One region of the Erythrobacter sp. JK5 genome, then DNA from elsewhere that is predicted to be linked to it. Evidence: predicted binding sites of a transcription regulator. Region 1 holds the regulator's gene; each other region holds the start of a gene.
What was found. The regulator LexA, encoded in region 1, represses DNA repair genes until DNA is damaged. The targets are predictions, from matches to a motif close to GTTCCNCNCTTGTTCT.
Positions count from the first base shown of each region.

Region 1 (5,059 bases):
GAGCACGGGGATCGCCCGTTCGAGGAGCTCTGGATCGGCTCGCTCAGGGAGTCTTGGTAGCATCAGATCGACCAGCGTGCGATCGTCGGCAGCCCGAATATAGTGGCCGTTGAGGTTCTCCAGCTTCTTCAGGTCGAACCGCGAAGGGCTCTTGCCTACGCCCGACAGGTCGAACAGTTCGATCGCTTCCGCGCGGCTGATCTCCTCGCGATCGCCGTGCGCCCAGCCCAGCCGCAGGAGGTAGTTGAACAGGGCATCGGGCAGGATCCCCATCTCGTCCCGGTACGCCTCGACCCCCAACGCCCCATGCCGCTTGGAAAGCTTGGCCCCGTCCGATCCGTGGATCAGCGGGATATGGGCATAGACCGGCCCCGCCCAGTCGCCTTCGATTTCGGCCATCGCGCGATAGATCGGCAATTGCCGGAACGCGTTGTTGAGATGGTCGTCGCCGCGGATGACATGGGTGACGCCCATGTCGCGATCGTCGACCACCACCGCGAGCATGTAGGTCGGTGTCCCATCGGCGCGCAGGATGACGTAATCGTCGAGCTCCTCGTTGCGCACGGTGACCTTGCCCTGGACCTCGTCGATGATCGTCGTCTCCCCCGTTTCCGGGGTCTTGAGCCGAACGACGAACGGTGATCCCGGGGGCGCTTCGGACGGATCGCGGTGGCGCCACCGCCCGTCGTAGCGGATCGGCTGCTTCGCGGCCCGCTGGGCAGCGCGCATCTCCTCGAGCTCTTCCTGGGTTGCGTAGCACTTGTACGCATGCCCGTGTTCGAGCAGCTTTTCCGCGACTTCGACATGGCGCGATCCGCGTTCCGACTGGAACACCGGCTGCTCGTCGTAATCGAGCCCGAGCCAGGCCAGCCCGTCGAGAATGGCGTCGATGGCTTCCTGGGTGGAGCGCTTGCGATCGGTGTCTTCGATCCTCAGCAGAGCCTTGCCGCCATGGTGGCGGGCATAGAGCCAATTGAACAAAGCCGTGCGTGCGCCGCCGATATGCAGGAAACCCGTGGGCGAAGGCGCGAACCGGGTGACGACACGGTTGGGAGTTTCAGAGCCGTTCGGGCCGGTTTCGCTTGCCATAAACCGTTAATTCCTTTTCATTTCGCGTCTCGCCGAATGACGGGCCGGGGGGAGTCGATGCGCGACGCGCCGATCATACCGATGGGGGAGGGGGCCGAAGCTGGACCCGCCAGCGGCGGTGGTGCGGCCCGTAAATCCGCAGCGCGCGCTTGGCAATGGGGCGTTCACCGGTCGAGAGTTTTCGACACTGGTCCCGAAGACCTCTCGGGACGTGCCGAAAGCTTCCTGCAAATGGCAGGATTCGATCGGGCTCCATGGCTCGCGGCGATATTCGCGGGCGGGATCCTGTGCTGGTTCGCGCTCGCAAATCCGTGGCAATGGGTGACGGCGATCGCCGGTGCGGTGCTGCTGGCGCTCGCGGCCCTCGCGCTGTGGCGCGATGTGGATGAACGGGCGCATCTGCGACGCGCGATCATCGCCGCCGCTCTGGTTTTCGCCGGGGGATCGCCGTGATCTGGCTGCGATCCGAAGTCGTCGGCGCCGATCCGATCGCGCGACCCGTGGTCGAGCGGGTGCAGGGGTTTTTGCTCGAACGCGAGGATCAACCAGCGCAGGATCGCACCCGCCTCACGCTGGCGGTGCGCGATGCGGAAAGCGGCGAGAGCCGCAAGATCAGGATCAACGTGCCGCTCGAACAGGCGGGCGAAGGGCTCGCCGAAGGGGCGATCGTGCGGGCGCGCGTGCGGCTGATGCCGCCGGCCAGCCCGATGCTGCCGGGTTCGTACGATTTCGCGCGCGCGGCGTGGTTCATGGGGCTTGCCGCGACCGGCAGCGTGATCGGCGAGGTGTCACTGGTAGAACCCGCGCCCGAAGCCAGCGGTCTTGCCACGATCCAGCGCGCGCTTTCGGGACATGTCCGCGAGCGGGTCGAGGGTTCGGCCGGCACCATCGCCGCCGCCTTTGCCAGCGGCGATCGCGGCTCGATCACCGAGGCCGATGAAGACGCGATGCGCGATGCGGGCCTCACGCACCTGCTTTCGATCAGCGGCCTGCATGTCAGCGCGGTGATAGCAGCGGCGTACCTGGTGGCGCTGAAACTGCTGGCCCTGTTCCCGGCGATTGCCCTGCGAGTGCGCCTGCCGATCCTCGCTGCGGCGGTCGGAGCGGTGGCCGGAATCGGCTATACGCTGCTGACAGGGGCGGAGGTGCCGACGGTGCGCAGCTGCGTTGCCGCGATGCTGGTGCTGATAGCGCTGGCGCTGGGACGCGATGCATTGTCCCTGCGGATGGTGGCGGTGGCGGCGATGTTCGTTCTGCTGTTGTGGCCCGAAAGCGTTGTCGGGCCGAGCTTTCAGATGAGTTTTTCGGCGGTGATCGCGATCGTGGCGTTGCATACCAGCGCGCCGGTGAAGTCGTTTCTGGCAGCGCGAGAGGAAAGCTGGCGGGCGCGCGGCGGGCGGCGGGTCGCGATGCTGTTCCTCACCGGGCTGGTGATCGAGATCGCGCTGATGCCGATCGTGCTGTTTCATTTCCACCGGGCCGGGGTCTACGGGGCCTTCGCCAATGTCGTGGCGATCCCGCTGGTCACTTTCATATCGATGCCGCTGATCGCGGTGGCACTGCTGCTCGACCTGGTCGGGCTGGGCGGTCCGGCCTGGTGGCTGGTGGAAGCCTCGCTCGAGCTGCTGCTTGCCATCGCGCATGTGACTTCTGCGCAGCCGGGGGCGGTGAAGCTGATGCCGCAGATGGGCACAGCCACGATCGCACTGTTCGTGACGGGTGGCCTGTGGCTGGCGCTGTGGAGCGGGCGGGCGAGGCTGCTCGGGTTTGTGCCTGCGGCAGTTGCAACCGCGATGCTGATCGCTACACCGATCCCCGATGTCCTGATCGGGCGGGAGGGACGCCACGTCGGGATCGTCCTCGATCGGCCCGGCGGAGGAAAGGAACTGCTCTCGCTGCGCGACACAAGGTCGGACTATGCGCGCGACAACCTGCTCGAACTGGCTGGCGTCACCAGCGATCCGATTCCGATCGCCGGATGGCAGGGTGCGGAGTGCTCGCCCGAATTCTGCCTCGTTACGATCGCGCGCGGCGGGCGGGACTGGCAGCTGCTGCTGGCCCGCAATCGCGATCTCGTGGAAGAACGGGCGCTCGCTGCCGCGTGCGAGCGCGCGGACATCGTTGTCGCCGACCGGTTTCTTCCGGCCTCATGCAAGCCGTTATGGCTCAAAGCCGACCGGCGGTTGCTACAGCGCACCGGCGGGCTGGCGATCGACCTCGAAAACGAGCGGATTGCGACCGTTGCCGCGGGGCAGGGCGAACATGGCTGGTGGCGCGGAACCGGCGACTGATCGCCAGCCCCGCGCCCCCCAGCGTCAATGATAACGCCGCAACAGCCCGGCCAGCTTGCCCTGGACCTGGACTTCGCCGGACGGGTAGACCTGCGGCGAATGCGTGGCGTTGGCCGGATCGAGCCGCACCATTCCGCCATCCTTGTGCAGATACTTGAGCGTGGCTTCCTCGCCCCGAACCAGCGCGACGACGATTTCGCCATCGCGCGCGGTGTCGGTGCGCTTCACCAGCGCAAAATCCCCGTCGAAAATACCCGCCTCGATCATCGAGTCGCCGGATACTTCGAGCGCGTAATGCTCTCCCGGGCCGAGCAGCGCCGCCGGGACCGGCAGCGAACTCTGTCCTTCCAGTGCCTCGATCGGCGCGCCGGCTGCGATCCGTCCATGGAGCGGAATCTCGATCACGTCGTTGGCCGGTTCCGGGGCGGACTTCATCACCGCCGACCCTCGCGCGACCGAATCGTTCGCGATCCGCGTTGCGCGCGGTGTTGGTGTCGCGTCTTCGGGTTGCCGGATTACCTCGAGCGCGCGCGCCCGGTTGGGCAGGCGGCGGATGAAGCCGCGTTCCTCGAGCGCGGAGATCAGGCGATGCACCCCCGATTTGCTCTTGAGGTCGAGCGCTTCCTTCATTTCCTCGAAACTCGGGGAAATGCCGGTCTCCTCCAGTCGCTGCTGGATGAACCGGATCAATTCGTGCTGCTTGGCTGTCAGCATGGATATCCTCCCATGGCCTGCCCGGAAGACCCGCCGCCCAGAGGCGTCGAGACCTGCGGGCAGCGCAGGATCAAATAGGCGTACCGCAAGAGGCATAGCGAACGCGGGAGCGCGTCGATGCGTTACCGGCACTGTTCCGCTCGCCGATATGGTGAACGAATGCGGAACAATTAGGCAACTGTTCGGACCGAGTCAAGCGGCTCGCACCGCCAGAACCCCGCAATTCAGCCATTCTGGAGCATGTACACCGGAACAGGCTCGCCCGCGCTCACCGCCGGAGCTCCTGCGGGCCGATCGATCAGGCAATTGGCCGCTGCCAGCGCCAGCAGGGCGGAGGAATCCTGCGACGCGGCGAGGCGCACCCTCGCACCGTCGCTCACCGCGCGCAGGAATTCGCGGCGAGAGCCGACCGCGGGCAGGTCCTCGGATGCGATACGGGTCTCCGCTTTGGGCAACGGATCGGAAACGCCCGCGACCGCGCGGACCAGGGGAAGCACGAACAGGAAGCAGGTGACGAAGCTCGACACCGGGTTGCCCGGCAGCCCGACAATCACCTGGATGCCCGACTCGCGCCGCCGGGTCGCCACCATCAGGGGCTTGCCCGGCTTGATCGCGACCTTCCAGAACGCCAGCTCCGCACCCCAGTCGATCAGCGCCCGCTGGATCAGGTCGTGATCGCCCACCGAAGCACCGCCCGAGGTCACGAGGATGGGGTGGTCCGCTTTCTCCAGCGCCGCCGCAAGGGCAGGGAGATCGTCCGGCACCGGGCCGAGCAGCTGGACCGATCCCACATGCGGGGCCAGCATGGCGGCGATCATCGTCCCGTTGCTCGCCGGGATCTGGTCGGCGCCGCATTGCGACCCGGGTCGAGCCAGCTCGTCGCCGCTGTCGAGCACCTGAACCGTCGCGGGTTTGACGATCGGCACCGTATCGTGCCCGGCAGCTATCGCCAGCGCGAGTTGTGC
Region 1 covers NZ_CP073577.1:922,041-927,099, forward strand. Annotated here, with positions in the region: gene gltX (glutamate--tRNA ligase) at 1-1,089, opposite strand, end outside; gene KDC96_RS16365 (hypothetical protein) at 1,321-1,542, shown strand; gene KDC96_RS04480 (ComEC/Rec2 family competence protein) at 1,539-3,380, shown strand; gene lexA (transcriptional repressor LexA) at 3,405-4,094, opposite strand; gene KDC96_RS04490 (molybdopterin molybdotransferase MoeA) at 4,319-5,059, opposite strand, start outside.

Region 2 (5,059 bases), 240 kb from region 1:
CGCCGCGGTCGGGCAGGCGTTCTTTTCGCTGTCGCTCGGGGTGGCCGGGATGATGACCTATGGCGCCTACGCCAGCCGCGATACCAATCTGGGCGAGACATCGGGGATCATCGCCGGTGCGGATACCGGGGTGGCGCTGCTCGCCGGTCTTGCCATTTTCCCGATCGTTTTCGCGGCCGGGCTGCCGACCAATGCCGGTCCGGGGCTGATGTTCCAGTCGCTTCCGGTCGCGTTCCAGGCGATGCCGTTTGGCTCGCTGATCGGCCTGGCGTTCTTTACCATGGTGTTCTTCGCCGCGCTGACCAGCTCGGTCTCGCTGCTCGAAGCGCCGACGGCCTATGTGTTCGAGAAGTTCAAGATGCCGCGGATGGTCGCAACGTTGATTGTCGGCGCGGGCGCGGCGGTACTCGGCGTGCTGTCTTCGCTGTCGTTCAACGACATGGCGGAGTTCTATCCGCTCGGCTTCGTCCCGCTGTTCGCAGAGACCAATTTCTTCGACACGCTCGACGGAGTGACGGCGAAGCTGTTCATGCCGATCGGCGCGATCCTGACCTGCATTTTCGTCGGCTGGATCGCCGATGCACGTCTGATCGACGACGAGAACGGGCTCGATGGCTGGCTGCATCAGACGTGGCGGGCGTTGGTGCGGTTCGTCTGCCCGATCGCTTTGACGGTTATCCTGCTGTTCGGGCTGTTTGGCTGATCGAGTTTCAGGCGGCTGTGGTGGCCGCTGACGGAATTCCGCGTTGCAATCACTCCGCAGATATGGAACATAATAGGAACAAATGAGACTCGCACGAGTCTCCGTGAGTGTTCCTATGCCAAAATCCGTTTCCTCCTCCGGCGCGAAAGCGCTGCACAACTTTCCCGTCCCCTCGCGCCCAAGGCCTGGTGGCTCTGCGCGCCTTTCCGCGAGCGATATCGCTGCGCTGTCGCAGGCGCGCGAGGCCCGCTGGCGTCCGGGGCTGACCGACCAACCGCTGCACAGCGAGATTTTCGCCTCGACCGGCGATGCCAGCGGGGCGGGGGTGGCGCTCGCCTTGGCGCGTGATGCGTTGCGGGTGGCTGAGGCAGTCGAAGATCCGCTCACCGAGGCCGAGGATCGCCGACAGGTGCTGTGGGTGCAGGAATCCCGCGCGATCGCGCGCAGCGGGCGCCCCTACCACCATGGCCTGCCGCGCGAGCTGCGCCACCGGCTGATCCATGTCGAGGCGAAGACTCCCGAAGACGCGCTGTTCGCGCTTGAAGAGGGGCTGCGCTGCCGCGACCTCGCCTGCGTGATCGGCGAGATCGTTGGCAATCCGCGCGCGCTCGATTTCACCGCTTCGCGCCGCCTGAGCCTTGCGGCGGAAAAGCATGGCGTGCCGCTGTGGCTGGTGCGGCTCGAAGCGGAAGCGGACCTGTCCTCGGCGCGGATGCGCTGGCGGATCGAAGCTGCGCCTTCGACGCGCCCGCGCTGGAACGCCGATGCGCCCGGTGCGCCCGCATGGCAGGCCGAATTGTTCCGCGCGCGCAGCCACGCCCCCGGAAAGTGGATTTTGAGCAATGACGACGGACGCCTCAGCGCCCGAAAGTCGCCACCGCGATCTGCCGCCAACGCCGCCACGCCGGATTCTCGCGATCTGGTGCGCGCGACTGTCGGTCGATCGCTGGCGGCTTGCGCACGGGCTTGATCTGGGTGAGGGCGCGGATGCCGAGCCGACCGCGCTGATCACCGAGACTGCGCACGGGCCGCGGATCGACGCGGTCAACCACGCCGGTCGCGCTGCGGGCGCGCAGCCGGGCACGATGCTGGCCGATGCGCGCACGATCTGCCCGCAGATCAGGGTCGCGCCGTCCGATCCGGCGGGCGATCTCGATTTCCTCGAGAAACTCGCCCTCTGGGTGCAGCGCTGGGGGCCATGGAGCACGCTCGATCCGCCCGATGGCGTGCTGGTCGATATCACCGCTGCGGCACACCTGTTCGGCGGGGAGACGCGCCTGCTGACTGATGTCGAAGCGGCGTTTGCCCGGCGCAAACTGGCGGTGCGCACGGCAATCGCCCCGACCGCCGGAGCGGCCTGGGCGCTGGCGCATTACGGGCCAGTGCGAGCGGTCGTCGGCTCACAGGACAACGCATTGCAAAGGCTTGCCGATCTCCCGGTCGCGGCATTGCGGCTCGATCAGGATGTGCTCACCGTCCTGCGCCGCCTTGGCCTCAAGCGCCTTGGAGACCTCGCAAACATTGCCACCGGGGCGGTCGACCGCGCCGAGGCTGCCGCCCGCGATGCGCTCCAGCGCCGGTTCCGTAACCGCAAGTCGCCCTCGGCCAACCCGCTGATCCGGCTCGACCAGTTGCTGGGCAAGGTGCCCGAACCGCTGCTGCCGGTTGTTCCGCAGCAGATGCCGCTGGTGCAGCGGCGGTTGATGGAGCCGATTCGGCACCGCAGCCTGCTCGACCGCGTGCTCGCCGACCTCGCCGCCGACATGGCGCGCGAGCTCGAAGCGCGCGGCGAGGGGGCACGGCGTCTCGAACTCGGGCTGTGGCGGGTCGATGGCGAGGTGCTGGTGCGGCGAATCGAACTCGCCGCTGCGACCCGCGAACCCGGACATATTACCCGGCTGTTCACCACCAGGCTTGACGATATCGATGCCGGGTTCGGGATCGAGACGGTGCGGCTGCGGACGAGCTGGGCCGAGCCGCTGGCTCCGGCGCAGAGCGATGTCGAGGAGGCGGCGGAACGGCACGGCACTTCGCTGTCCGCCTGCATCGACCGGCTGACGGTGCGATTGGGCCCCGGCGCGGTGCGCCGCCCGGTTCCGTTCGCCAGCCACCTGCCCGAACGCGCGCAGCGCTGGCAGGCCGCGCTCGATCCCGAACCCAGTTCGCAAGGGATGCTCGAATTTCAGCACAGGCCATTGAAATTGCTGGATAGACCCGAGAAAGTGGCGGTGCTCTATGCTTCGCCCGATGGCTTGCCGCAGCGGTTTCGCTGGCGCGGACGGGTGCACGAAGTCGTCCGCGTCGAAGGGCCCGAGAGGATCGCCCCCGAATGGTGGCGCGCGAAATCGACGGTGCGGCTGCGCGATTACTACCGGATCGAGGATGCGGGGGGCAGCCGCTTCTGGATTTACCGCCACGGGATCGTCGGCGACGGGCGCGGCGGCGCACCCGACTGGTATCTTCAGGGGCTATGCGCCTGAACTGCCGTTCCCAACTCCCGTACGGCTTCGGTCAGCATTCGTTTACGCATTTTTGCTACGCCCTTCGTCGCGATGAATATGTATTCGATCCCCCGTTCGGAGCGGCGTCGTCCGCTGAGCCTGATGGTGAAGAGCCGCGTGCAGTCGCGCGTGGTGTTCGTCGACCTGATCGACATTTCCGAAGGCGGTTGCAAGATCAAGGCGCGCGCGGGCTTTGCCAGCGTCGGCGACCGGGTGGTGATGAAGGTTGGCGGGATCAACGCCCCGCTGGGCATCGTCGCCTGGGTCAACGGCCAGTTCGCCGGAGTCTCGTTCGAAGGCGAAATGCATCCGGCGGTGATCGATCACCTGTGCGCGCGCAACGGCAGCAAACTCACGCCGGCGGCACACAGAATCATCGAAGGGCGCCGCAGCGTCTCGTAAAAAGGGCCGGTGCCGAGACCGGCACCGACCCGCATTTCCAGCTTTCGACGATCAGTTCGTGCTGAAGGGCAGCGAACTGTGGTGCAGCACGATCTTGAGATCGCCGTTCTCGTCTTTCTCGTAGGCGAACGAATATTCCACCTTGGTCTCGTTGCCGTCCGTGCCGGTGAAATAGTAATTGCCCATCGCCACGGCCATATCGCCATCCTCGTCGATAACGGTGCCGTGGTTCTCCCAGCGGACGGCGGTGTACGGCGCGATCGCAAAGCCACCGTCTTCGGTGCCTTCGGTGCCGACGAAATAGCTCAGCGCCTCGTCGTAATTCTCGCGGAACTGGTCTTCGGCAGCGAGGGTGGGCTTGAACAGGACGGTCGCATCGTCGCCATAGGCGTAATGCGTCCTGATGTGCTCTTCCGCGCGGGCGCGGAAATCGCCTTTGTCGATGAAGGTCTGGCCGATGGCAACGATGCCTTCGCCCCAGGCTTTCTGGGCTTCTGCGACCTCTTCGGCGGTGATCGGATCGCTGTCGCCGCCTTCGGCTGCGACAGTTTCATCCGCGCCGCAGGCAGCGAGGGCAAGGGCACTCAAACCAAGAACAGAAACACTGGCAAATTTCTTCATGTCATACTCCCTAGCGGGGAGCATCCTGCCCCCCGTTGTGCTCGAGCGGCGTCGAAAACGCCGCCGACGTCCGACATCACGAGCAGGATTGCTCGCCAGAGGGGCCCGGTCCGTGCTGCTACAATGTCTCTTGGCCGGGAGGGTTCCCGCCAACTTGCAACCTTTGCATTTGGCGAAACGAGAATGGGAACATATAAAGAACACACAGGTGTTCCATGGCCCAGAAAATCACTACGCAATCGCTCCGCGAAAGACTCGAAATCCTCGCCGATGCGGCGAAATACGATGCGTCGTGCGCGTCGTCGGGGACGGCGAAGAGGAACTCGCTGGGAGGGAAGGGCATCGGATCGACCGAGGGGATGGGCATTTGCCACGCCTATGCGCCCGATGGCCGCTGCATCTCGCTGCTCAAGATCCTGCTGACCAATCACTGCATTTTCGATTGCCACTACTGCATCAACCGCAAGAGCTCGAATGTGCGCCGCGCGCGCTTCACCCCGCAGGAAGTCGCCGACCTCACGCTCAATTTCTATCGCCGCAACTATATCGAGGGGCTGTTCCTGTCCTCGGGCATCATCAAGAGCTCGAACCACACGATGGAGCAGTTGGTCGAGTGCGCGCGCATCCTGCGCGAGGAGCACGATTTTCGCGGCTACATTCATCTGAAGACCATTCCCGAGGCCGATCCCGAGATCATCCATCAGGCGGGGCTCTATGCCGACCGGGTCTCGATCAATGTCGAACTGCCGACCGATAGCGGCCTGACCCGCCTCGCGCCGGACAAGGACGCGCGCCAGATCGAAGGCGCGCTCGGCAACACCAAGGCGCGGAT
Region 2 covers NZ_CP073577.1:1,157,296-1,162,354, reverse strand. Annotated here, with positions in the region: gene KDC96_RS05675 (sodium-dependent transporter) at 1-703, shown strand, start outside; gene KDC96_RS05670 (ImuA family protein) at 819-1,673, shown strand; gene KDC96_RS05665 (DNA polymerase Y family protein) at 1,588-3,183, shown strand; gene KDC96_RS05660 (PilZ domain-containing protein) at 3,256-3,606, shown strand; gene KDC96_RS05655 (phosphoribosyl-AMP cyclohydrolase) at 3,658-4,227, opposite strand; gene KDC96_RS05650 (putative DNA modification/repair radical SAM protein) at 4,443-5,059, shown strand, end outside.
Region 2: a site for LexA is predicted at 768-783, ahead of KDC96_RS05670 (ImuA family protein). Genes of this name have one in related genera too.

Region 3 (5,059 bases), 810 kb from region 1:
TCTCGGCCCTGTTCTCCGCCTTGTCGACCGCTTCGGCATCCTCGGCATTGTAGCGCGGCGCGCTTTCGACCAGCGGAACCTCGTCGATCTCGCGCTTGCCGATCTCGATCCCCTTGTCGGCAAGCCGCTTACCCGAAGACAGGACGTTGCGCTCGAAGCTGCCGACGAACTTGTTGTAATTGTTGACTGCGGTTTCGAGGCCGCCGCCCACGCGCTTGAGGTGATCGGCGGCAACGCGCAGCCGGTCGTAAAGCTCCGCGCCCATCTTGCCGATTTCCTGCGCCTCTTTCGCCAGCCCGTCCTGCCGCCAGACTTGCGCGACGGTGCGCGCGATGGCGACGAGGTTGGTCGGGGTGGCGAGCAGCACCCGGCGCTCGAAGGCGAAATCCCACAGCTCCGGGTCCGCGTCTAATGCGGCGGTGACGAAGTGTTCGCCCGGCACGAACATGATGACGTAGTCGGGCGCTTCCTCGAACTGGCTCTGGTAGCTCTTCGCGCCGAGCGTCTGGACATGGTTGCGCATCGACTTGGCGTGGAGACCGAGATGGCGTTCGCGCTCGCTGTCCTCATCCGCCTCGAACGCGGCCTGGTAGGCGTTGAGCGAGACCTTGGAATCGATCACCAGCTTCTTCTGGCCCGGCACGTTGATGATCGCATCGGGGCGCAACCGGCCCTCGTCGGTGTCGACCGAATGCTCCATGATGAAATCGGTGTGCTGCGCGAGGCCGCATTGTTCGAGCAGGTTCTGCAGCGCCCGCTCGCCCCAGCGCCCGCGCGCCTTGGGCGCGTTGGTGAGCGAATTGCCGAGCCGCTGCGCCTCGCGCCGGACCTCTTCCTGCCCCTCGCGCATCGACTGGATCAGGCCATTTAACTGCCCGAACGCATCGACCCGCTGCTTCTCCAGAGTTTCGACCTGCTTTTCGTACTTCTCGAGCCGCTCGCCCACCGGGCTGAGCAGCGCCTTGATCTTCTGCTCGCCGGCTTCCTCGGATTGCTTGAAGCGTTCGTCGGCGCGGCGCAGGAATGCCTCCTGCGCCTTGGACAGTACCGCAGCGCCGGTGTTCTCGAATTCCTTCAAAAGCTTGTCGCGCGATTCTTCGAGGAGCTTCTTCTGCTCGGCAAACCCGGCGCGCTCCGCCCTGAACGCGGCATTCTCCTCGCGCGTCCGGTCCAATTCGCCCGCCAGCGCATCGGCCCGCGCCGCACGTTCGTTGGCGGCGGAAAGATCGACCTTCGCCTCGCCCAGTTCGGCGATGGCTTTCTTGAAGTCGCCCTCGCGCTCGGCGAGTCGCTCGCGCAGATCGGCAGCGGATTTCGAGGCAAAGAACCAAACGCCGCCGCCGCCCAATCCGACACCGACGACGAGCGCTACAATCAAGAGAATCGGTTGTTCCATGCCTTCTTATAGCACGGAACAAAATAGGAACACCAGCGCCGTGTAGGATATCCCCGAAAAGAAGCCCGACCCCGGATCAAGTCCGGGGTGACGAAGTGCCAAATCGGGCCAAAGGCCCGCAAGGGCGGAGTCGAAGTCGGAGACGCAGACGTGCAAAGCACACCTGCAAGCCCGCCCGCAGGCGCCCGTAGCGAAGCGGAGGAACAGCGCCGAGGACGAACGCGCGGATGCGCGTTCGAAACGAGAACTACGCCGCCTGCCTGATCTTCTTCAGCTTCTTGAGCGCCATCTGGCGCTTCAGCCGCGACAGGTGATCGATGAACAGGATCCCTTCGAGGTGGTCCATCTCGTGCTGCAGGCAGGTCGAGAGCAGGCCTTCGAGATCTTCGGTGTGCTCCTTTCCGTCGAGGTCCTGATATTTGACCGTGCAGGTCGCCGGGCGATCGACATCGGCGAAGATTTCGGGGACCGACAGGCAGCCTTCCTCGTAGGTGTTGAGCTCGTCCGCCGGATTGAGAATCACCGGATTGATGAACACGCGCGGATCGTTGATGACCGGTTGGCGTTCGTTGCCATCCTCGTCCTCGATCGGGTCGGCGTCCATGTCGCGTTCCTGCAGGTCGATCACCAGCACCCGCTTGGGCACGCCGACCTGGATTGCCGCCAGCCCGATGCCGGGCGCGTCGTACATGGTTTCGAACATGTCGGAGACGAGCGTGCGCAGGTCATCGTCGAACTCGTGCGGTTCGACGGGGGACGATACGGTCTTGAGCCGGGGGTCCGGCACTTCGAGGATTTCACGGATAGCCATATTGGGAAAATAGTCTGGGGTCGCGCGGATTTCAACGGGTCGGAAACCCACCCCGCTGCGACTAGCGAGCAAGCTCGCAAGTCTCGCTGCCCCTCCTTTGAGGGAGGGGTTGGGGTGGGTGCTCGACGTTGGTGGTTATCCTACCGGCCGCCTCGCCCTGAGCGCCTGCGCGAGCGTGCCTTCGTCAAGGTAATCGAGTTCTCCTCCGACCGGCAGGCCGTGCGCAAGCTGGGTGATGCGCAGCGCATACGGCTCCAGCCGTTCGGCGAGGTAGTGCGCGGTGGTCTGCCCTTCGAGCGTGGCGTTCATCGCCAGCACCACTTCGTCGATTCCGCCGTCCTCGACCCGCGCGAGCAGGCTGGCGATATTGAGATCGTCCGGGCCGATGCCGTCGAGCGCGGACAGCTTGCCGCCGAGTACGTGGTAGCGCCCCTGGAACAGCCGCGCGCGGTCGAGCGCCCAGACGTCGGCGACATCCTCGACCACGCACAGCGCCTTCGCGTCGCGCTTGGGATCGGCGCAGATACCGCAGGGGTCCTTCGTATCGACATTGCCGCAGGTGGCGCATTCCACCAGCGTCTCCGACACCGCATCCAGCGCTTCGAGCAAGGCGGGCAAAGCCTGTTCGCGGTTCTTGACCAGCCACAGCACCGCCCGCCGCGCCGAGCGCGGGCCGAGACCCGGAAGCCGGGCGAGAGCGCCGGAGAGCGCTTCGATCTCTTGCGATGCCATGGGGGGAGAGATAGGGGCTGGCGCTCGGTTCACAAAGCTCGGGCATCCACCTTATGCGCATCATCTTCATGGGAACGCCGGACTTTGCGGTGCCAGCGCTGGTGGCCCTAAACAAATGGGGGCATGAAGCGGGGCATCAAATCGCCTGCGTCTACAGCCAGCCGCCGAGCCGCTCCGGGCGGGGCAAGAAGCTGCGGCCCTCGCCGGTTCACGCCAAGGCGGAGGAACTGGGGTTGGAAGTGCGCACGCCGAAATCGCTCCGGAACGCGGAGGCACAGGCCGAATTTGCCGCGCTCGAGGCCGATGTGGCGGTGGTCGCGGCATATGGGCTGATCTTGCCGCAACCGATCCTCGACGCGCCGAAGCACGGCTGCCTCAATATCCACGCCTCGATCCTGCCGCGCTGGCGCGGGGCGGCGCCGATCCACCGCGCGGTGATGGCCGGGGACGAGGAGACGGGCGTGACGATCATGCAGATGGAGGCCGGGCTCGACACCGGGCCGATGCTGCATATCGTGCGGACACCGATCGCGAGCAAGACCACCGGCGAGCTGACCGCCGAACTGGCCGAGCTGGGCGCGGGGGCGATGGTGGAGCTGCTCGCCAATCTCGAAGGTTATGCCCCGCAGCCGCAGGACGATGCACTCGCGACCTACGCGCCCAAGATCGACAAGGCCGAAGCGCGGATCGACTGGGCACGGCCTGCCGAAGACGTTGTTAGGCACATTCACGGCCTTGCCCCGTTTCCGGGAGCGTGGTTCGAGCTTGAGGGCGAGCGGGTGAAGCTGCTCCGCGCAGCCGTGTTCGAGGGGAACGACGAGCCCGGGACGGTGATCGATGACGAACTGACCATCGCCTGCGGGTCCGGCGCGATCCGCCCGGTCCGCCTGCAACGCGCGGGCAAGCCAGCGATGGACCGCGACGATTTCCTGCGCGGCAAGCCGGTTGCGGCAGGGACCAGCCTCGCTTGACCCGCTTCGCGCTCACTCTCGAATTCGACGGCACACCGTTTCAGGGCCTGCAGCGCCAGAAGTACGGGCCGAGCGTGCAGCAATCGGTCGAGGAGGCGCTCCACGCGATCACCGGCGAGGATGCGACCCTGCACAGCGCCGGACGCACCGATACCGGGGTGCACGCGCTGGCGATGCGCAGCCATGTCGATCTCAACAAGGACATCGACGCCTTCCGCTTGTCCGAAGCGCTCAACGCGCATCTGCGGCCCGATCCAATTGCCGTCACCCATTGCGCAATCGTCCCGGACGACTGGCACGCGCGGTTCTCCTGCATCGGGCGGCGCTATGTCTATCGCATCGTCAATCGCCGTGCACCGCTGACGCTCGACAAAAACCGCGCGTGGCAGGTGGCGCAGGAGCTCGACCACGAAGCCATGCACCGCGCGGCGCAGGCGCTGGTCGGGCGGCACGATTTCACCACTTTCCGTTCTGCGCATTGCCAGGCGGCGGACCCGGTCAAGACGCTCGATCGGCTCGACGTCGAACGCGAAGGAGAGGACATCCGCATCCACGCCGCCGCGCGCAGTTTCCTGCATCACCAGGTCCGCTCGATGGTCGGCTGCCTCAAGCTGGTCGGACAAGGGACATGGCGCGAGCAGCAGATCCCCGAAGCGCTGGAAGCGCGCGACCGCGCCGCATTGGGGCTTAACGCCCCGCCCCACGGGCTCTACTTCGTCGAAGCGATCTATCCATCAGAGGGGGAGTAAGCGTGTCCAACTGGTACAGGATACCGCCCAGCTTTCGGATCACCGAGCGCGAGTACCGGGCGAATATCGACGGCATGAACATCGTGTTCGGCGCCGTGCTGGGATTCGTGCTGGTCGGAGCGGAGAACGTGGAAGTCCGGGATTTCATCGGGCTGCTTATGCTGAGCGCCGCGATCGTGATCCTGATCCTGTATCTGGGATCGAGCGAATACAAGCTGTTCAACGCCACCATCACGGCGGTGAGTATCGCATTCCTGCCCTACATATCGGTCGACCTGTTCGACATCACCGAGGTTCCCAAACTGCAACCGACGCTTGCCATCTGGGCGCTGATGGTGCTCGGAGTGGAACTCATTCCGCGCGCACCCTCGCATGACAGGATTTCACAGGAGAAAGACCA
Region 3 covers NZ_CP073577.1:1,729,888-1,734,946, forward strand. Annotated here, with positions in the region: gene KDC96_RS08500 (DNA recombination protein RmuC) at 1-1,396, opposite strand, end outside; gene def (peptide deformylase) at 1,644-2,207, opposite strand; gene recR (recombination mediator RecR) at 2,343-2,939, opposite strand; gene fmt (methionyl-tRNA formyltransferase) at 2,993-3,910, shown strand; gene truA (tRNA pseudouridine(38-40) synthase TruA) at 3,907-4,659, shown strand; gene KDC96_RS08525 (hypothetical protein) at 4,662-5,059, shown strand, end outside.
Region 3: a site for LexA is predicted at 1,412-1,427, ahead of KDC96_RS08500 (DNA recombination protein RmuC). Genes of this name have one in related genera too.

Region 4 (5,059 bases), 530 kb from region 1:
AGATTGTCGGCCGGGTCGAACAGGTTCTGACCGCCCGTCTGGCGCTGGCCGCGCGTCAGCGCGCCCAATGCGTCGAGCCTTCGCGCAATGGTTGAGATGAATCGGCGTTCGCCCTTTACGTCGGTGGTTACCGGCCGAAACAGCGGGGCCGAGGCCTGGTTGGTGCGGTTGGTACGACCAAGACCCTGGATGGCGTTGTCCGCGCGCCAGCCCGGCTCGAGCAGGAAATGAACCCTGCGCTGCTGGTTTCGGCAGCCGAGGTCGGCATGATAGGATCGCCCCGTGCCGCCCGCATCCGAGAAGACCAGGATGCGCTTGATCCCTTCCATGAAGCTTTGGGCTTCGGCGACATTGGCGCTGGGGCTACGCCGTTCGAGGCGCTGCTCACCATCGCGGCCCAGTACAAGCCTGCGGGTCCGGCCCGTGACTTCGGCCACGGCGTCGGTTCCGAAATGTTCGATAATCGCATCGAGCGCAGTGGCGATGGGCGGCAGTGCGCAAAGCTGTTCGATCAGCGCATCGCGCACAGCAATGGCGCGCGGGCAGAAAACGGGATTGCCCTCTCCGTCGCTCATCGCCTCGGAGCGAAGATTGCCGTCCTCGTCGGCGAATACCTGCATCAATCGTATCGGGAAGCTCTTCGTAAGGTAGTCGATGACGTATTCACGCGGGGACAGATCGATATCGAGAGCTTCGCGTTCTTCCACGGTAAGGTCGGCAAGGCGCCGGTCGAGCATGGCCTCGGCGGTCGAGACCAGCTGCACGACAACCGAATTCTCTTCGCCAAGCGCTACTTCCATCGCGGGGATCAGGCTCGGCAATTTCATCGAAAGCAGGAGCTGGGCAAAGAAGCGCTGCTTGGTGCCTTCGAAGATCGATAGCGCCGCAGCCTTGGCATTGCGGTTGAGCGTGTCGCCGCTGTCCTCGTCGACCACGCGGGTTGCTTCGAGCGCAGCTTCGAGGTTGCGGTGGATGATCGCCCAGGCATCAGCATAGGCATCGTAGATCCGTACCTGTGCTTCGGTCAGGCTATGTTCGAGGATGTCGTACTCGACCCCGGCGAAGGACAGCGCACGGGCAAGATAGAGGCCCTGGGCCTTGAGATCACGGGCGACGAGCTCCATCGCCGCGACGCCGCCAGCGCGGATCTCGGTCATGAATGCCTCGTGGGTCGGAAAAGCGGTCTCGGGTCCCCAAAGGCCGAGGCGGGAAGTGTAACCGAGGTTGGCGATATCCGAAGCGCCAGTGGCAGACGCGTAAAGCACGCGGGCGCGCGGCAAGTGGTTCTGCAGCCTGACGCCCGCCATCCCTTGTTCAGAGCCCTTGACCTTGCCGCGGATTGAAGAGCCCCCGAGCGCATTAGCCATCGCATGGGCTTCGTCGAAAGCGATCACGCCGTCGAAATCCTCGCCCGCCCAGGCAAGGATCTGGTCGAGCCGCGTATCCTCGGCGCGGCCCGAGCGCAGCGTCGGATAGGTGACGAAGAGAATGCCTTCGGACATCGTTACGGGCTGGCCGAGTTTCCAGCGCGAGAGCGGCTGGAGATCGAGCGGTAGTCCGCCAAGCGCTTCCCAGTCGCGGCGTGCATCTTCGAGCAGCGCCTCGTTCTTGGTGATCCAGACATGCCGGCGCTCGCCTGCGAGCCAGCGGTCCATGATGACCGCTGCGATCTGCCGTCCCTTGCCCGCTCCGGTCCCGTCGCCAAGGAAGAAGCCCTGCCGGTAGGTGTGCCCATCTTCGGACAGCTCCAGCGAGGTGGCTTCCTGGCTGACCTTGAACTGACCTGGAAGATCACGCGAAAATGCCTGGGCAGCGTAAACGAGTGTCTCGCATTGCGCTTCGGACAGCAGGCCATCGGCCTGCCAACCTGCGGGAAGGCGCGGGCAAACATCGGGCTGCGGTGCCGCGACCGAACCCATGGCGACCGATTCCACGAGCGGGGTGGGATGGACCGGCGCATCTTCGAAGGCGATGCGGCTGGGCCGGTAAGGCAGGTAGATGCCTGCCTGTTCGGGCACAGGCGCGGGGTCGGCGAGGACCGAATAGGCAAGGTCGATCGCATTCGCGCTGGCTGCTGGTGTCGCGGCGAACGGCGCCACCGGCCGAACCGGCGCGCTTTGGGTCGAAGTCTTGCAAACGAGGCGCACTGGCTTGCCGACTGGCAGGCGATGGATGTTGGCGGATGTCTGCGCACGGGGCGGAAGCGCAGTGATAAGCTCGTGGAGCGCGATCAGGTCGGCAGTATCTCCGGTGATCGCGGGCGAAGCCGCAGTCGGCGTCTTGTCGAACACGACCAGTCGAACGGCAATCCCCGTCCCTGTCCGGCGAAACATCTGCTCCAAGCGGACATTGAGCACGAGCGACGTTTCGTCCTGTGCTTTGGCGAAAGCGGAAGCATCGAAGCCTTCGGGCATGATGGCGACTATCCTCGCCCCATTTGCAGCCACTCGGATCGCACCGCGCAGGTGACGCATGGCGGTCTCACCGTCCTTGCCGCGTTCCTGGCTGCGGGCGAATGGCGGGTTCATCAGCACGACCGACGGAACAGGGCCGCGCACCAGGTCGGCGATCAGCTCCCCGTCATACGTGGTGATCGCGGCTGCGGGGAAGATGTGGCCGAGGCAGTCTCGTCTTGCCGGATCGATCTCGTTGAGGAGCAGCGAAGCGTTCTGGACGCTGCCCCAAAGCGCAAGGGCGCCATTACCGGCGGATGGTTCGAGAAGCGTGTCTTGCGCAGCAACTGCTGCGGCCTTCGCCATCAGCCAGGCCAGCATTGGCGGGGTCGAGAACTGTTGGAGCTCGACCTGTGCTTCGCTGCGCACGTGCCGCGGCGGCAAAGCTGCTTCGAGCCAGTCGAACCGCGCTTCGGCTTCGTGTACATTCGTCGCCAGATCGATCCGTGAGGACTCTCGAAGCCAGAGTAGTGCGCCGATCTCGACCGCGCTGTTGTAGTCGTCGATCGTCCAGGCACCTCCCCAGTCGAGAACACCGGTCTCTTCGGCGAACAGCCCGGAAATGTCGGTACGGGTAAGATGACGACCCGAAGCAAGAAGCGCGGCAACTCGGGTGCCAATGGCATAGGCCAAGGGTATGGACGGCAACTGCTCGCCGGCGGGAAACAGGTCTGATTGAAACATGGCAATTCGTCCTCCTGATGGGGGCATCGGGACACGCCCTCTGCCGGATCAAGAAATCGAGAAGCCCTCTCTCCTCTAACGCGCCGCTTTGCGGCGCAGCCATGCTATGAGTTCATCGTTCCAGTCGGTATCGCTTGGATGTGGCTTGCGGACTTGGATCGTCCGCCCTTCCTGCGCGTAGGCTCCGAGGCCACGCGAGGCGGCCAGCTCGCCGCCAGCATCATGATCGACGAACAGATGAAGCTCGGTCACACTCTCGGGAATGCTTACGAGACCGAAACGCTCATTCCCAAGGGTCGCCCAAACGGGAATGCCGGTGAGCGCATAGGCTGACAACGCGCTCTCGATCCCCTCGGCAAGGCCGAGCTTCCCGGAAACCGGAGCAAAGAGACGGACAGCAGCTTCACCGAGCGAGCCAAGCGCGCGCTTTGGCTTGTCGAAGGTGGCCTTGGTTGAAGCCTCGGTGGACAAAAACGTGCGGTGGATCGCGATCGGCCCCTCATCGAGGCTGACCGCCGCAATCATAGCGGGAAGAAAGCGGGCCTGTCCTTTCGGCCCGAGCGGCGTTTGCGGATGAAAGCGAAGAGCTGAAGATGCGGCCAGGATGCCGCGGCTCTCGAGGTAGGCCTTCGCCGGACTGGCACCCAATGGTTCCGCTTCGCGCCAGATCCTCAACGCTGCTGCCGAGGGTGTGCGTAGCCTTGTTGGCTCGATCTGATCCTCGGCCGAAGAACCCGAGAAAAACCTGGCCACCTCGAAACCTTCGCGCGCCATTGCGGAAAGCACGCTCTGTTGATCGCAGCCCGCAAAGCAATGGAAGAGAATAGCCTTTCGGCCGAGCGTCACGCCGAGCGAAGGTGTGCGGTCATCATGCGCGGGACAGCACGCCATCCCCTTTGTGCCTGACCATTTGCCCCCTCGGCTTTCGCAGATGTTGCGGGCGGTGTCCTCAAGCGAGGTACGTGACAGGGTTGAATTCGAAACAGGCATACCGGCTCCATCGCCTCACAATTGCCCCCTCCAGACGAACCCCTCTCCTCTCGGATAAACTTGCAAAAAAAACGTTTTCCTACACCCATTTGTTCTATTTATGTTCTCTTGCGGATCGAGGCAACGTGAAAGGTAATTCAATGCGAATGTCTCTGGTGGCTTGCGGTTGCGGTGCGCTCGCGATTGCGATTTCGGGATCCGCGCACGCGCAGGAGTTTCAGGTCTTCGACCATGACCTCGGCACAGTTGAGGTTACAAACGACAAAGGGCGCGCTTTCAACCCGACTGCAATCCACTTGGGCAAGCCAGATGGCGGCGCGGCCTATATCGATAGAAGCTTCAAGGAAGCCTTGTATGAGCCACTCATCCGGCAAGCTGAAGCGCGATACCAATTGCCGCCTCGACTGCTTCAGGCCCTGATTTGGCAGGAATCGCGGTTCAACCCGATGGCAATCAGTCCGGCTGGCGCCGCTGGGCTCGCTCAACTCATGCCGGGAACGGCAAGAGAACTTGGTGTCAGCAATCGCCACGATCCGGCTGAGAACATCGATGGCGGCGCGCGGTATCTGAAGCAGATGCTAGAGCGCTTCGGTGCGATCCATCTCGCGCTGGCCGCATACAATGCTGGTCCCGGCGCCGTGTCGCGAGCCGGCGGAATACCGAAAAATCGTGAAACACCTGGATATGTGAAGAGCGTTATCGACCGATGGATGGCATACGGTTCGATATGACTACGAATCGGAAAAGGATCAGCGGACGGCTCGAGCACCTTCCTCGGGGAGCCGTAATTGTAACCGATGCCGGAGATCATTGGGTTCTCGAAGACTACGAACCCTCAAACAACGACTTTGGATTTGAGGTTACCGCAGAGGGTATCGTTGTCGGGTTCGACCGCCTTCGCGTCGAATGGCTGGGGCAGGTGCCCGCCTAGG
Region 4 covers NZ_CP073577.1:1,447,068-1,452,126, forward strand. Annotated here, with positions in the region: gene KDC96_RS07040 (strawberry notch family protein) at 1-3,137, opposite strand, end outside; gene KDC96_RS07045 (toprim domain-containing protein) at 3,213-4,127, opposite strand; gene KDC96_RS07050 (lytic transglycosylase domain-containing protein) at 4,274-4,858, shown strand; gene KDC96_RS16385 (DUF5818 domain-containing protein) at 4,855-5,058, shown strand.
Region 4: a site for LexA is predicted at 4,219-4,234, ahead of KDC96_RS07045 (toprim domain-containing protein). Genes of this name have one in related genera too.